3 regions of the Cupriavidus sp. SK-3 genome follow, and region 1 is predicted to be linked to each of the others. Evidence: predicted binding sites of a transcription regulator. Region 1 holds the regulator's gene; each other region holds the start of a gene.
What was found. The regulator FNR, encoded in region 1, switches genes on or off when oxygen is low (the NO sensors DNR and NnrR bind a similar motif). The targets are predictions, from matches to a motif close to TTGATNNNNATCAA.

Region 2: a site for FNR is predicted at 3,272-3,285, ahead of CF70_RS34390 (DUF3149 domain-containing protein). Genes of this name have one in related genera too.
Region 3: a site for FNR is predicted at 3,120-3,133, ahead of hemN (oxygen-independent coproporphyrinogen III oxidase). Genes of this name have one in related genera too.

Annotation. Positions count from the first base shown of each region.
Region 1 covers NZ_JFJV02000194.1:9,964-15,497, forward strand. The annotation lists gene ccoP (cytochrome-c oxidase, cbb3-type subunit III) at 1-151, shown strand, start outside; gene ccoG (cytochrome c oxidase accessory protein CcoG) at 201-1,694, shown strand; gene CF70_RS18830 (FixH family protein) at 1,719-1,934, shown strand; gene CF70_RS18835 (hypothetical protein) at 1,937-2,182, shown strand; gene fnr (fumarate/nitrate reduction transcriptional regulator Fnr) at 2,344-3,069, opposite strand; gene CF70_RS18845 (sulfite exporter TauE/SafE family protein) at 3,356-4,114, shown strand; gene scpB (SMC-Scp complex subunit ScpB) at 4,701-5,534, shown strand, end outside.
Region 2 covers NZ_JFJV02000018.1:28,439-33,972, reverse strand. The annotation lists gene CF70_RS01385 (SDR family oxidoreductase) at 1-97, opposite strand, end outside; gene CF70_RS01380 (DMT family transporter) at 99-1,109, opposite strand; gene CF70_RS01375 (Bug family tripartite tricarboxylate transporter substrate binding protein) at 1,502-2,464, shown strand; gene upp (uracil phosphoribosyltransferase) at 2,577-3,227, shown strand; gene CF70_RS34390 (DUF3149 domain-containing protein) at 3,365-3,511, shown strand; gene CF70_RS01365 (helicase HerA-like C-terminal domain-containing protein) at 3,541-5,088, opposite strand; gene CF70_RS01360 (YebC/PmpR family DNA-binding transcriptional regulator) at 5,345-5,534, shown strand, end outside.
Region 3 covers NZ_JFJV02000264.1:50,118-55,651, forward strand. The annotation lists gene CF70_RS28275 (response regulator) at 1-650, shown strand, start outside; gene CF70_RS28280 (ATP-binding protein) at 622-1,785, shown strand; gene CF70_RS28285 (ABC transporter substrate-binding protein) at 1,814-2,965, opposite strand; gene hemN (oxygen-independent coproporphyrinogen III oxidase) at 3,361-4,794, shown strand; gene CF70_RS28295 (c-type cytochrome) at 4,913-5,534, opposite strand, start outside.

The DNA.
Region 1 (5,534 bases):
GGCAAACATCGTCGACGCCATCCTGAAGGGTCACAACAACCACATGCCGGCACACGAGGAAATCCTGACGCCGGAGCGCATCCGCATGCTGACGGCCTATGTCTGGGGACTGTCGAACAATGGGGCAGCCCCCGCAGGGAGCGGGCAATGAACCGCGACGCCTGCGTAGGGAGCCTGCGTGCCGCTGGGGGTGATCGCCCATGAATGCCCCGGAACCGGAACCGCTGAGAAAGCACGGAGCCGCCTGGGGGCCTCTGCGGGCGCCCGCATCCGCCACGGGGGATGGGGAAACCTCGGATGAAACCCTGTACGAAGTCCGCCGCAAGATCTATCCGCGCTCGGTCACAGGGGCGTTCTCGAGCTGGCGGGTCTGGATGGTGGTCCTGACCCAGCTGTTCTTCTATGGCATGCCCTGGCTGCAATGGAACGGCCGCCAGGCCATGCTGTTCGATCTCGGCGCGCGCAAGTTCTACATCTTCGGCCTGGTGCTCTGGCCGCAGGATGTGATCTACCTGTCCGTGCTGCTGGTGATTTCTGCGCTCTCGCTGTTCCTGTTCACGGCGATCGCGGGTCGCCTGTTCTGCGGCTATGCCTGTCCGCAGACGGTGTACACAGAAATCTTCATGTGGATCGAGCGGCATGTGGAAGGCGATCGCTTTGCCCGCATCCGCCTGGATGGCGATCCGTGGAGCGCGCGCAAGCTGCGGCTCAAGGCCACCAAGCACACGCTCTGGATCGTGATCGCGCTATGGACCGGCTTTACCTTCGTAGGGTACTTTTCGCCCATTCGCGAGTTGGGCGGCCACGTGCTCAGCCTGTCGCTGGGGCCGTGGCAAACGTTCTGGATGCTGTTCTACGCCTTCGCCACCTGGGGCAACGCCGGCTTCATGCGCGAGCAGGTGTGCAAGTACATGTGTCCTTATGCACGCTTCCAGAGCGTGATGGTCGATCGCGACACGTATGTGGTGACGTATGACGTGGGCCGCGGCGAGCCGCGCGGCAGCCGCTCGCGCAAGGTGGATCACCAGGCCGCCGGCCTGGGCGATTGCGTGAACTGCAGCATCTGCGTGCAGGTCTGTCCCACCGGCATCGATATTCGCGACGGCTTGCAGTACGATTGCATCGGTTGCGGCGCCTGCATCGACGCCTGCAATCAGGTCATGGACAAGATGGCGTATCCGCGCGGGCTGATCCGCTACACGTCGGAGAACGCCATGCGCAGCGTGCTGCCGGAGGCAGAGGCGCGCAAGCGTCTGTTCCGGCCGCGCACGGTGGTGTACTCGGTGATCTGGCTGGTCCTGGTTGCCGGCTTCACGGTGTCGCTGGCCATGCGCACGCCGCTCAAGGTCGATATCATCCGCGACCGCGGCGCGCTGGGCAGGGAAGTGGAGGGACGCTGGATCGAGAACGTCTATCGCCTGCAACTGATCAACACGACCGAGGCGCCGATGCATGTGGCCATTCGCGCGGACAGTGATGACCTGAAGGGCCTGGCTGTGGAATACGATCACGCTGCCGGCAATCTCGAGCCCACCTCAAACCGCCTGATTCCGATTCGCGTGCGCGTGCCGATCGAAGCCGCTGGCCAGGGCACCCACAAGATCCAGGTGACAGTCACTGCGACAGGAGACGACAGTGGGGGCGGCGCGGAAATCAGCCAGGGCACCAGCTTCATCGTGCCGCGCAATCTTTGAACCGAGAAATCTGGAGGAGGCTTGATGATGCAGCAAAGCAATCCCTGGTGGAAGGAGCCCTGGCCATGGCTGCTGATGAGCGGGCCCTTGCTGGCGATGGTGGCCTGCGGGGTCACGATCTGGCTGGCCATGACGCACCCGGACCCGCCCGTTGTCGATGGCGTATCGCGGCACGGGTTGGTGGTCGAGAAGACGGGTATCGGGCGGCAGGCTGAGCCGGCCACGGCGCAGGCGAGGTGACCATGAGACTGCGCTGGCTGATGTGGGTGCTATGGCCCGGCTTCCTGGTAGCCGGGCTGACGACCGCCCTGGTGTTTTCGATGGTCGATCCCGGCGATCTGCGCTTCTTCGGACAGCCGGTCGAGGCGTCGCGGGAGGCGGTTTACACCGTGGGCTTCCTGGTCGCGTGGGCGCTTTGTTCGTTGTCGAGCGGCCTGACGCTTTACACCATGCCCACGCGGCTGGCGGAGACAGACGAACTGGAGTGAGCGCGATGCGCATCTTCGCGCTGCGGGGCAGCGGGCGGCGGAGCAGGAGTGTCGTGGCCGGGCCGGCGCGGCGTGGCATTGGCGCCGCGCAAGGAGGGCAAGGCGGCTGCCAATGCCGCGGGAGCCGGGAAACTCCGCGCGGCCGGTCGATGCCCGCCGGACTAGCAGGACTTGTTGATGATCTGCTTGATGCCTGTCATGTCGACCAGCTTGACGTGCCGCTGGCGGATCTGGATCAGCCCGGCTTCCGCAAAACGGGAGAACAGGCGGCTGACGGTTTCGAGCTTGAGCCCGAGGTAGCTGCCGATCTCCTCGCGGCTCATGCGCAGCACGAACTCGGAGGCCGAATAGCCGCGCGCGGAGAGGCGCTCCGAAAGGTTGATCAGGAAGGCGGCAAGCCGCTCTTCGGCGCGCATCGAGCCCAGCGTGATCAGCATCACCTGGTCCTGCGAGATTTCCTTGCTCATCAGCCGCATGAACTGATGTTGCAACGACGGGAGCGCACCGGACAGCGACTGGAGGTCGCCGAAGCGCACCACGCAAACTTCGGTATCCTCAAGGGCGGTGGCGTCGGATGCGTGCTGCATTTCGCCAAGGCCGTCGAGCCCGACGACTTCGCCGGGGAGGTGGAAGCCCGTGATCTGCGAGCGGCCATCTTCCATCGTCAGGTGGGTTTTGAGCGTGCCGAAGCGGATCGCATAGACGGCGGTGAGCGGATCGCCGAGGCGGTACAGGGTCTCGCCCTTGCGTACGCGCACGCGCTCCTGCACCAGCGAATCCATTTTTTCGAGGTCCTGCTGCGACATGCCGACGGGCAGGCAGAGCTGTCCCAGCGAGCAAGTGGAGCAGCGGGGCGACATCTCGGTAATGGGAATGGATGTTAGCAATTGGGGCCTGTCGGTTTAGCGCAATCACTCAAGCGCGTGTGGCAGGCGCATTGAGTTGAAAGCTTGACGTTGAGAGCTGTCGGTTGGAAGCGCTATCCACATTAGCCTGGCGCGGGTCTGGCGGGGCCTGCCATCTGCGTGGCGCCGCCTGCCGTGCCCGTCGTCATGATTTGCGATTGCGCGGATGTGCGCGGGCGCTGGGCTTCATGTTGATAGCGCCTCTTGAAGTCGCGGGGGCGCGTAGGGCGCATTTTACCGCGCCAGGGGATGTGATTGGGAGGAGAAGTTGACCGTAGGCGTGCTCTTCAGCGTTTTTACCCTGGCTTTGCTGGGCGGTGTGCATTGCGCGGCCATGTGCGGCGGGATTGCACTTGCCGCCGAGCAGGGCGGCACGGCCCGTGTGCCGGCCATCATCCTGCGCCGGCCGGGCCACTGGCTGCTCGAACTCCTGGTGATGCATGCCGGGCGGCTGAGCATGTATGCGCTGTTGGGCGCGTTGCTGGGTACCCTGGGCGCCGGTGTCTGGAAGGCCCAGTACCTGCCGCTGCAGCGCTGGCTGTTCGGGATCGGCAGCATGATGCTGGTCATGTCGGGATTATGGATGTTGCGTGGGCGCGTCGTGGGGGCTGGCTGGCTGGAGCGGTTTGCCGCGCGCGGCGCTGGCGGTTTGCTCCGTTTTCTTGCCGCCGCCGGCGTGCGCCTGGCGCCCTTGGGCCTGCCGCAGGGGCGGCTGCTGCGCCGCTACGGCATGGGGCTGGCCTGGGGACTGGTACCATGCGGCATGGTCTATGGCGCCCTGGCGATGGCGCTGCTGGCCGGGAACGCCCCTTCGGGAGCGCTGGTGATGGCCGTGTTCGGGCTGGGCACTTTGCCAAACCTGCTGGTTATCTCGGGCCTGTCCGGCTACCTCAGGCAGTGGTCGCGCCGCCCGGCGGTACGTACTGTTGCCGGTTTGGCAGTGACTGCCTTTGGTGTCGTCGGGGTGGCGCGCGCGCTGCTTTTGCCAGAGACGCTGGCTGCGCACGGCTTCTGTCTGGTCTTCTGATACGCCGCTTCATGGCGCATTGCGCACTTTGTCGGGCGGATGCCTGTGTGAATCGGTTGCAGGTTTGCCAGGGAATGCCATACAATCGCAAGAACAGCGATATCGCGCAGCGTATTTCATCGTGGCATCGTCAGGTAGCATTCGCACTCGGGGATGCATGCCAGGAACCCTCGAGCACGTATTACCGCCAGGGACCGTTCCCAATCCGCCGTCCGGTTCAAAAGATTATTTGGTTCAAAAGACCAGCCACGGCAGGGCGGGGTGAAATAGGCCAAGCAGGCCCGATATCCGTATTTTTCTTGCACCCGGAGCGACGGACGTCGTGCCGGACAGGTCCGCCACATCAGGGGGAAGGCGCGACGCAAGGGCTCCGTCGACCGGCAGGTATAGCCGGTGGCCGGGCGATCTTCTGCCGGGCAGGTCCGGCACCCGATGCAAAAAAGAAAGCGCACGACTGCATGCATCAAGCATTGCGGTTGGCTGCGCGGTCAGATGGCGGTGGCAATTCCAACCGCTGAACCCGCAATCTCCAGTGCGTCCGGGTTTGTCCGGGGCGCAGGTGCAAAGACAGGCTGCACGCAATCACATGAATACCCAAGAGGCGAAGATCGTCCTCGAGACCGCGCTGATCTGTGCGCAGGAACCCTTGCGCGTCAATGACTTGCGCCGGCTTTTTGCCGACGACGTCGGTGCCGACACCATTCGGGTGCTGCTGGAAGAGTTGCGCCGCGACTGGGAGCAGCGCGGCGTGGAACTCGTGGCGCTGGCCAGCGGCTGGCGCTTTCAGAGCCGCCCCGTCATGCGCGAATACCTGGACCGGCTGAATCCTGAAAAGCCGCCGAAATATTCCCGCGCGGTCATGGAGACGCTGGCGATCATCGCCTACCGGCAGCCGGTCACCCGGGGCGATATCGAGGAAATCCGCGGTGTTGCGGTGAGCACCGAAGTCGTGAAGAAGCTCGAGGACCGTAGCTGGATCGAGGTGATCGGCTACCGCGACGTGCCGGGCCGGCCGGCCTTGTACGCCACCACCAAGAACTTCCTTGATGATCTTGGCCTGCGCACGCTAGACGAGTTGCCGCCGCTGGAGGATGTCCAGGCGCAGACGCAAGCCGCGCTGCTGAACCAGGAGCCCATAGATTTCGAGGCACTGGGCACTGTGCCCGCTTTGCCGGCCGGAAGCGACGAAGAAGCGTTCGCGGAGGCCGGCGGGGGTGAAAGCGAGGCCGGCGAGGAGGCTGCGGGCGGCGCTGGCGCTGCCGATGTGTCCGATGCTGGCGAATTGACCCGCTCCGTCCCTGGTGTCCTCGATGCCGGTGCCACGGATGGCATCGCCGAACTGGTGGAAGCATTTGAAAAGAAAGAAGCCTTGGTGCAAGTGCAAGCCGTGCCCGAGGCTGAAGTACCCGCGGTGTCCGAG
Region 2 (5,534 bases), on a different contig from region 1:
CCACGCCTTCGGCAGCCAGCGCATCGGCGCAGGCAAAACCGAGACCCTTGCTGGCGCCGCACACCAGCGCATGCTTGCCGCGCAATCCTAGATCCATCTCATCGACTCCTTGTGTCATCGAGGCGGCCACCCGCCTGCTTGTTATCCTGCGTGCCCTTCACACCGCCGCGCCCCCTGGCTCCGGGGCGCGCCGACAGTAAATATATCCCGCCCATCACCAATGCGCTGCCGGCAAGCTGCACGCCGGTGATCGGCTCGCCCAGCAGCCAGAAGCCGAGAAACAAGGTGGACACCGGCCCGAGCATGCCCGCCTGCGACGCCATCGGCGCGCCAATGCGCGCCACCGCCACCATGGTCAGCGACACCGGAAGCACCGTGCAGAACACCGAGTTGACCAGCGACAGCCACATCACCGGCGCCGGCTGCAGCAGCGCCGCCAGCGGACGTCCCAGCACCAGGTATTGCACCACGCAGCAGGCGGTGGAAACACACATCGCATAGGCCACGAGCCGCAGCGACCCGATACGCTGCACCAGTTCGCCCGAGGCAATCAGGTAAATGCCATAGGTGAGTGCGCTGCCGAGCACCAGCGCGGCACCGAGCCACACGCCGCTGCCGCTCACGTCGAGATCATGCGCGAAAACCAGCACGATGCCTATATAGGCAAGCAGCAAGGACAGCCATTGCCGGGTGCTGATGCTGCGTTTGAACAGTACCGCGCTGGCCAGCAGCACGAAGGATGGCGTCAGAAACAGGATCAGCCGTTCCAGCCCGGCGGTGATGTACTGCAGCCCGAGGAAGTCGAGGAAGCTCGACAGGTAGTAGCCGATGATGCCAAGGAAGACGATGCGGCCACGGTCGGCCCAGGACAGCGCCGGCAACCGGCGCGACTGCCACCAGCCGATGGCCATGAACAGCGGCACGGCGAACAGCATGCGCAGGCTGATGACCATGACCGCGTCGACGTCGTAGCGGTACATCAGCTTGGCGACGATCGCCTTGCCGGAGAAGAGGATGGCGCCGACGGCGGCCACGGCAAGGCCGGCGCGCTGCGATGCCGGCTGGGCGGGAGACACGCTGCAGGTGCTGGAGAGCTGGGATGCGGACACGGGAAAGCCGGATAGAAGGGCCGCGTGCCGCCGGGGGCAAGGCGGACCGCTGAAGACGCGAGCCATTGTATTCGAAAAGAGTCAACTGCATCCGGCGGCCATTGCCCTGCGCGCGGCCGTTGGGCGATGTCACCTTCCTTGAGGAATCCCCCATGCAACGCACCCTCTGCTGACTGGCTCCGGTTTCGGCTGGATGATGGCGACGGCGCCGCTGGCAGGCATCCTGAAACTGCCGTAAGCTCGCCGCTCGGCGCGTGCGACACGTGCCCAATAAGAAGAACCAGGAGCATTCACTCATGACGGCAGTACCCCTTTCCCTCGTGTCCCCTCGCTTCGCCTTCCGCGGCAATCGTCCCGCGCCACGGACCGGCCAGCATGGCGCCCGTCCGCTGATGGCCGCCGTGGCCGCGGCGGCCGCACTCGCGGCCGGCTGGTTGCCCGGCGCCGCCAGCGCCGCGGATTTTCCCGCCAAGCCGATCCGCTTTATCGTGCCCTATGCCGCCGGCGGCACCACCGACCTGGTCGCGCGCACCGTCGGCCAGAAAGTAGCCGAGAAGCTCGGCCAGCCGGTGGTGGTGGAAAACCGCCCCGGAGCGGGCGGCAATATCGGCATGGAGGCGGTCGCCAAGGCCGCGCCGGATGGCTACACCATCGGCTTCGGCGCGATCTCGACCAATGCGCTCAACCCGCATATCTACAAGCACGTGCCATTCGATCCGCGCAAGGACTTCACCGCGGTGAGCCTGCTAGGCACCTCGACCATCGTGCTGGAAGTCAGCAACAGCCTGCCGGTGAAAACCGTGTCGGAACTGGTCAGCTATGCCAAGGCCCACCCCGGCCTGACCTACGCGACTGCGGGAACCGGCACGTCGATGCACCTGGCCGGCGCGATGTTCTCGCAGATGACGCAGGCCGGCCTGACCCATGTGCCATACAAAGGCAGCAGCCCGGCCATCAACGATATGCTGGGCGGCCATGTGCAGGTGATGTTCGACAACCTGCCCGCCTCGCTGCCGCACATCCAGGGCGGCAAGCTGCGCGCGCTGGCCGTGGCCGGCAAGAGCCGCTCGCCCGCCCTGCCGAATGTGCCGACGCTGGCCGAGGCCGGCCTGGCTGGCTACGCTGTCGAGCCGTGGTTCGGCGTGTACGGACCCGCCGGCATGCCCGCGCCGGTGGTGCAGGCGCTCAATGCCGCCTTCGTCGAGGCGCTGGGTAATGCGGACGTCAAGGACAAGCTGGTCCAGGCGGGCTTCAACCCGAAAGGCTCGAGCGCGGCGGAACTGCAGTCGCTGACGCTGTCCGAGTATGAGAAATTCGGCAAGGTCGCCAAGAGCGCCAGCATCTCGGTGGATTGAGCGGCGGGCCCCGCGCGCCGCCGGCCGGGACACTGCCGGGGGCGCGCGGCTTCGCATCCATTACAATCCGGCTGCACCGGGCCATCGCGCCCACTCCAGCCGCCTACCCGCCATGAAGCAAGATCCGCGTTTCCCCAAGCTGTACATCCTCGATCACCCGCTGATCCAGCACAAGCTCTCCCATATGCGCGACAAGGACACGTCCACGCGCACATTCCGCGAACTGCTGCGGGAGATCACGCTGCTGATGGGCTATGAAATCACGCGCAACCTGCCGCTCACCACGCGCCACATCGAGACGCCGCTGGTCGAACTGGATGCACCCGTGATCGCCGGCAAGAAGCTCACCATCGTGCCGGTGCTGCGCGCCGGCGTGGGCATGAGCGACGGCCTGGTCGAGCTGATTCCCTCGGCGCGCATCGGCCATATCGGCGTCTACCGAGATGACCAGCACCGCCCCGTGGAATACCTGGTTCGCCTGCCCGATGTGGAAGACCGCAGCTTTATCCTGTGCGATCCGATGGTCGCCACCGGCTACTCCGCCGCGCACGCGGTCGACGTGCTGAAGCGCCGCGGCGTCGCGGACGAAGCGATCACCTTCGTCGCGCTCGTGGCTGCGCCGGAAGGCGTGGAAGTGTTCCAGAAGGCGCATCCAGGCGTGAAGCTGTTCGTGGCCTCGCTGGATAGCCATCTGGACGAGCACGCCTACATCATTCCGGGCCTGGGCGACGCCGGCGACCGGCTGTTCGGGACCAAGAACTGAGCGTTCCCTTGAAAACGGCTCGAGCCGCGCTCTCTGCGCCCGGCTTGATCCGCCTCAACCCGCGCGGCGAGGGGTCTGCCTAGACTGGCGGCAACGGCACATGATCCGGTGTGCCGTGCCTGACCAGGGAGACCCAGATGGCAGCCTTGAAGATCCTGTTTACCACCGGCACCGGGCTGATGAGCCTCGGCGTCATTGGCTTCATCATCGGCATGGGGTGGTTCTTCACCCGGCTGTTCCTGCGCAAGATGCGGGAAGACGAGGCGGCGGCGCAACGCCGCTGAACCGGCCGCCGGCGCCTTCCGGCTTTCGCCTATTTCTTCTTGCCGGAACCCAGCAGGCTGCCCAGCACGCCACGGATCAGCTCGCGCCCGACTTGCGAGCCGACCGTGCGCGCCGCCGACTTGGCCATCGACTCCAGGATGGAATCGCCGCGCCCGGTCTTGCCGGTGCCCTTGGTCAGCCCGCCGAAGATCTCGCCCGCCTGGTCGAGCCAGCCGCCACCCTGCGCGGGTGCCTGCTCCGGCTGGCCTGCCGTGGGCGCTGGCGCGCCGTTGCCGGCGGTGGATGGAGATGACGCCGGCACGGCCGCCCGGCCCTTGAGTTTCTCGTAGGCCGACTCGCGATCGATCGCCTGCTCGTAGGTGCCGGCTACGAGCGACGCAGCCAGCAACTGCTTGCGCTCGTCATCGGTGATGGGGCCGATCCGGCTGCCGGGCGCCACTATCCAGGCACGTTCCGTCATGCCGGGAATGCCCTTGGCGTCGAGCAGCGACACCAGCGCCTCACCTACGCCGAGTTCCCCGATCGCCTTCTCCAGGTCCAGGCCAGGCTTGGCGCGCATGGTGGTCGCCGCCACCTTGACGGCCTTCTGGTCGCGCGGCGTAAAGGCGCGCAGCGCGTGCTGCACGCGGTTGCCAAGCTGCCCCAGCACGGTGTCGGGAATATCGACGGGATTCTGCGTGACGAAATACACGCCAACGCCCTTGGAGCGGATCAGGCGCACCACCTGCTCGATCTTGTCGAGCAGGCCCTTGGGCGCGTCGTTGAACAGCAGGTGCGCCTCGTCGAAGAAGAACACCAGCTTGGGCTTGTCGAGATCGCCGGCCTCGGGCAGCTTCTCGAACAGTTCCGACAGCAGCCACAACAGGAAGGTGGCGTAGAGCTTGGGCGAATTCAGCAGCTTGTCGGCGGCCAGGATATTCACCACGCCCTGCCCGTTCTCGGTCTGGATGAAATCATCCAGGTTGAGCATGGGCTCGCCGAAGAACGCATCGGCGCCTTGCGATTCCAGCGCCATCAGGCCGCGCTGGATGGCGCCGATCGAGGCTGCCGAGATATTGCCGTATTCGGTGGTGAACTGCCCGGCGTTGTCTCCCACGTACTGCAGCATGGCGCGCAGGTCCTTGGCGTCGAGCAGCAACAGCCCGCTGGCGTCGGCGATGCGGAATACCAGGTTGAGCACGCCCTGCTGGGTGTCGTTGAGGTCCAGCATGCGCGACAGCAGCAGCGGCCCCATATGCGAGACCGTCGCCCGCACGGGATGGCCCTTCTGCCCGAATACGTCCCACAGCGTGGTAGGGCAGGCGCCCCACACCGGCTCGGGCAGGCCCAGGTCCGCCAGGCGCGCCTTGAGCTTGTCGGAGAGCTTGCCCGGCTGGGAGATGCCGGTCAGGTCACCTTTGACGTCAGCCATGAAGACCGGCACGCCCAGCCGCGAAAAACCCTGGGCCAGGCTTTGCAGCGTCACGGTCTTGCCGGTGCCGGTGGCGCCGGTGATCAGGCCGTGCCGGTTGCCCATCTCGGGCAGCAGGGCAAGTTCGAGCTCGGCGTTCTTGGCGATGAGGATGGGTTCGGCCATGGTTTCTCAGGTTGGCAGGCAGCACAGCGGCATCGCCGCGACCGTCCCCGCCCGTGCGCCGCCCCCCGTGATCGCGGGACCGGCGGCGGCGGGGCCGCGTGATAAAATGCTGGGCTGATTATAGCCAGCCCCCAGGCCGGCTCACAGACACACAACACCATCCAGCCGTGCCGCCGATCACCCGTTGTTCGCCCGGCCCGGCCGGCGCGCGCCGTCAGGGCGCGCGCATCAAACGTTTTGCGCTTCGGAGAGAATCATGGCCGGTCACTCAAAATGGGCCAATATCAAACACAAGAAAGCCGCCGCTGACGCCAAGCGCGGCAAGGTCTGGACCCGCCTGATCAAGGAAATCACCGTCGCCGCGAAGCTCGGCGGCGGCGATGCCGATTCCAACCCGCGCCTGCGCCTGTCCATGGACAAGGCGATGGACGCGAACATGCCGAAGG
Region 3 (5,534 bases), on a different contig from region 1:
TGGCCACCTTCGGCATCGAAGCCGATGGCGCGGAGGGTGGTGCCGCCATGCGCGCCGCGCTGGCCGTGCGCGACTACGACCTGGTGGTACTCGACCTCTCCCTGCCCGGCGAAAACGGCCTGGCGCTTTGCCGCGAAATCCGCGAGCGCGGCGACTTGCCGGTGATCATGCTCACCGCGCGCACCGAACTGGCCGACCGCGTGGTCGGCCTGGAAGTGGGCGCCGACGACTACGTCACCAAGCCCTTCGAGATGCGCGAACTGGTGGCGCGCATCCACACCGTACTGCGCCGCAGCCGGGGCGGCGGCGTGAAGCGCCCCCCGGCGGTGGGCGGCCATGAGCTGCGTTTCGGCCACTGGCGCCTCAATACCACGCTGCGGCAACTGGTGGACGGCGAGGACACCGTGGTGCCCTTGTCCAATGCCGAGTTCCGCCTGCTGCTGGCCTTTATCGAATACCCGAACCGCGTGCTCGACCGCGAACTGCTGATCAACCAGGCGCGTGGCCGCGATCTCGATGTCTTCGACCGCAGCATCGACCTGCTGGTCTCGCGCCTGCGCCAGAAGCTGCGCGATGACCCGCGCGACCCGGCGCTGATCCGTACCGTCCGAGGCGAAGGCTATGTCTTTACCGGCACCGTCGAAGGCTGAGCGCCCGGCCTGGGTGGCCCGCCACGACTCCATGTTCATCCGCCTGTTCCTGGTGATGGCGGCGATCATGCTGGCCGTGCACCTGCTCGGCGTCACGGTCATCGAGAGCATCTTTCCTCACCCCGGGCACAGCGGATTCACTCTCGTCCCCGGCGACGAGCCTCCGCCCCCACCGCCGGGCGAACCAGGCCGCGGGGGAGTCCCCCCGTCCGGCGCCGAAGCGGGCGCGGGCAGCAGCCAAGGCGGTCCGCCGCCGCCACGCCGGCCGCGCGGCAGCCGTGGCTTTGGCCCGCCCCGGCTGGGGCTGCTGTTCCAGCTTGCGGCCATCGTGGCTGCGTCGTGGGTGGGAGCGCGCCTGCTGGCCAGGCCCGTCCAGCGCCTTGCCAGCAGCGCCAGCCGGCTGGCCCAGGACGTGCACGCGCCGCCGCTGGACGAGGACAGCGGCCCGGCCGAGGCCCGCGACGCCGCCAAAGCCTTCAATCATATGCAGCAGCGCATCCGCACCCAGCTGGCGCAGCAATCGCGTTTCCTGGCCGCGGTGTCCCACGACCTGCGCACGCCGCTCACGCGCATGAGCCTGCGTATCGAAGGGGTCGACGACAACCAGGTGCGCTATCGCCTGCGCCAGGACCTCGCCGAGATGAACGGGCTGATCGATGCCACGCTGTATTACCTGCGCGAGCGCGACGGCGCCGCCGCGCCGCGCCAGCGCGTGGATGTGCATGCCCTGTTGCAGGCGGTGGTGGACGACGCCACGGAGATTGGCCAGGACGTCAGCCTGTCCGGCGGCGCTGAGCCTTTGCTGGCCTATCCGGCCGAATTGCGCCGCGCCGTGGTCAACCTGGTGGAAAACGCGCACCGCTACGGCGGCAGCGCGCGCATCGCGCTGGCCGACAGCGCCGAGCGCGTGGTCATCGACGTCTGCGACGACGGCCCCGGCATTCCGCCGGAAGAAATGGCGCGCGTGCTGGAGCCGTTCTACCGGCTCGAATCCTCGCGCAACCGCGCCACCGGCGGGGTCGGCATGGGCCTGTCGATCGCCGCGGATATCGTCTCGCGCCACGGTGGCGAACTGAGCCTGGCCAACCGGCCGGAGGGCGGGCTGCGCGTGCGGATCGTGCTGCCACGAGCCTGAGCGGCAGCTAGTGCGCGGCCGCTACCATTCAGCGGGCCGTTGCGCTGCCCATCGCCGCGAGCTGCACGTATTGCGAGCCGCGCGAGCCATGCGTGAAATCCAGCACGAAATCGCCCACATCGACGCGGGCCTGCAGGGCACGCCGCAGGTCGGCCGGCGTGGCGGCGCGCGGCGCAGACAACGCAGCCCGCACCAGCCAGGCCGCGCCGATGTAGCCAGCCAGCGTGGCGGGTGAAGCGGGCTCGTCCAGGAACTGCTTCATCCGGCCCACGTGCTCCTTGACCACGCGCAGGGTCAGGTCCTGCGGACCTGGCGCAATCTGCGTCAGCACGATGCCGCCGTTATAGCCGGCGCCGAGAATCTCGCGCGCCGCCAGCGGGTTGACCGCGGACAAGCCCACCAGGAAGCCGTACCACCCCCGCGCGGCCAGCGCACGGCCGAGATTGCCGTAGGCCAGCGTGTCGCCGGCCACGATCACCGCCGCCGGGCGCGCCGCGGCGATGCGCGCCGCCGCCGCGCCGCCGTCGCTGCCCTTGCCGGCTTCCAGCGTCAGCGCTTGCAGGCCAGGCTCCTGCTCCAGCTGGCGCCGCCACGGCGTGCCGGCGGCCAGGCTTCCTGCAGCGAAATCCGGCGCCACGGCCAACGCCAGCTGCTTGAGCCCGTAGCTGCGCAACTGGTGAATCGCCGCATCCAGTTCGGCGCGGTAGTCGGCCCGCGTGTACCAGACATGATCGGCCGCGAGCGACAGCCCCGATAAGGGCGCAACGATCTGCACGCCGCGCCGGGCCAGCTCGGGAGAGGCGGCCAGCACCGGCAACAAGGCGTCGCTGGGACCGAACAGGAGTTCGGCGCGCTCGCCGTCGACCAGCGACAGCGCCTGCGCGGTGGCAGCGCGCGGATCGGTTTCGACTTCCCGCACCACGTGCACCACGCGCGGATCGCGCGCGCCGGCGTTGGCCGCGTCGAACATGACCTTGGCGCCGGCCAGGTAGTCGCGCGCGAGATCGGCCTGCGCGCCGCCGCGATCCACCAGGTGGCCAATCACCAGCGGGCGTCGCGGGGGTGCCTGCGCCAGCAACGTGGCGGGCGCCAGCAGAGCGCTGCCGAGGGCAGCCAGCAGGCGGCGGCGCGGCATTTGTGGCGCGCAATGCGCCTGCGCAATCAGGGGAGAAGCGTGCATGGGGGCCGAAGGGACGGATTGAGCTGGTGGATGGAAAGCCGGCAAGCGCGGGGCAGCCTATCCGGTCCAGGTGACGCTGGCATGACGCGGCGCACGCTTGTGACGGCCTGGCCGCTGGTGGCCGGCCAAGGGCCCTGGTGTCATGGGCCACGACTTGATGCCGGTCAACGCGCGCAGGAGCGGCCCCCACTACGATGAGCCATCCAGTCCACCACGAAGGCCGCCCCATGGCTGAGCTCACCCGCGCCACCGCATCCGTCCCCGTTTCCCTTGCCAGTCCACCGAACACCTGCTCCGGCAATTGCGGCGCCGCCTGCAAGAGCAAGCAACCGGGGCGCGCCGCCTCGGCACCGGACCGGCATGCCTTGTCGGACTTCCGCGAGCTGGCCGGCCGCATGGACATCAACGGCCCGCGCTACACCTCCTATCCCACGGCGGACCGCTTCCATGGCGGCTTTGGCGAGCAGGACTACCGGCAGGCACTGGCCGAATGCGCGGCCAGCGCCGGCGTGGATGCCGGCCGGCAGCCGCCCTTGTCGCTCTATGTGCATGTGCCGTTTTGCGAGAACATCTGCTACTACTGCGGCTGCAACAAGATCATTACCAAAGACCATCGCCGCAGCGCCCGCTATGTGGATTACCTGGCGCGCGAGATGGCGCTGGTGGCGCAACAACTCGGCGCGCGGCGCGAGGTGGTGCAATCGCACTGGGGCGGCGGTACGCCGACCTTCCTCGACCCGGCGGAGATGCGCCGCGTGATGGATGCCTTGCACCAGCATTTCAACCTGCTGCCCGAGGGCGAGCACTCCATCGAGATCGACCCGCGCCGGATCGGCGACGCGCAGATGGCGCTGCTGGCCGAACTCGGCTTCAACCGCATCAGCCTGGGCGTGCAGGATTTCGACGCCGAGGTGCAGCAAGCGATCCACCGCGTGCAATCGCAGGCCGAAACCCGGGCAGTGGTCGACGCCGCGCGCCGGCTCGGCTTCCGCTCGGTCAGCATGGACCTGATCTACGGCCTGCCGCACCAGACCACGGCGCGCTTCGCCGCCACCGTGGAGCAAGTGCTGGCGATGCGCCCGGACCGGCTCTCCGTGTATAGCTATGCGCACCTGCCGCACGTATTCAAGCCCCAGCGGCGCATCGACGAGCGCGCGCTGCCGGCGCCCGCTGAAAAACTCGACATCCTGGTCGGCACCATCGAGCAGCTCACCGCCGCGGGCTATGTCTACATCGGCATGGATCATTTCGCGCTGCCGGACGACGCGCTGGCCGTGGCCCAGCGCGAGGGCCGGCTGCAGCGCAACTTTCAGGGCTATTCCACCCACGCCGGCTATGACCAGCTTGGATTTGGCGTCTCGTCGATCGGGGCGGTGGCGGGCCGCTATGTACAGAATGCGCGCACGCTGGACGACTATTACCGCGTGCTCGACGGCGGCGTGCTGCCGGTGATGCGCGGCTTCGCCATGCGCGATGAAGATCACTTGCGGCGCGAGGTCATCGGCGCGTTGATGTGCAACGGCGTGCTCGATATTGCAGCGGTGGAAGCCCGGCATCGCATCGACTTTGCCGCGCACTTCGCTGGCGAGATGGCGGACCTGGCGCGGCTTGCCGGGGAAGGCCTGGTGCGATGCGAGCCCGGCCGCATCGAAGTGACCCCGCTGGGCCGCTTGCTGGTGCGCCGGCTGGCGATGGTCTTCGACGGCTTCCTGCGTGAAGACGCGCGGCGGGCTGCGGACGCGGTGCCGGCAGTGGCACCAGCGGGAACCCCGGGCGCTGATACAGGTACGCCGCTGCCGGCGCCATTGCGCTACTCGCGCGTGGTCTGAGCCACTGACGCCTGGCACAGGCAAACAAAAAGCCCGCGGCGTGCCGCGGGCTTTTTGTTCTCCGGGTCCGTTCCACCGCTTGCGCCGTGGTGGGTGGCCCGGGATGATTTCCGGCCGGTTACTTTGACGCGTTGGCCATGTAGTCGACCGCTGCGATCACGTCGGCGTCCGGGCCGGCGTAGCCGCCCTTCGGCGGCATCACGCCCTTGCCCTTCAGGGCGAAGGCGTGAACGGCGTCCATGCCTTCCTTCAGGCGCGGCGCCCAGGCAGCCTTGTCGCCCAGCTTCGGCGCGCCGGCAACACCGGCGGCGTGGCAGGCGGCGCAGACCTGGTCGTAGACCTTCTTGCCCACTTCGGCGGAAGCCGGCGCTGCAGCAGCAGCAGCCGGTGCGGCAGCCGGTGCAGCACCGGCGGGAGCTGCCGGGGCTGCTGCGGCGGCAGGCGCGGCAGCGGCATCCGAGGCGGCGGCGGTAGCCGGAGCGGCGGCAGCGGGCGCTGCGGGCTCCGGGAATTTGGCACCGCCGGCGTCGGCCATGTAGACCACGGCACGGCCCAGTTCGTAGTCGCTGTAATCGTCGGCGGTGGTGCCGGCGCGGGCTTGCATGGCGCCCTTGCCGTGCAGCACGGAGTTCAGCAGGCCGGTGAAGCCCTGGCCGATACGCGGAGCCCAGTCGCCGGCGGTGCCGTACTTGGGCGCACCGGCAGCACCGGTGGCGTGGCAGGCGGCGCAGACTTCCTTG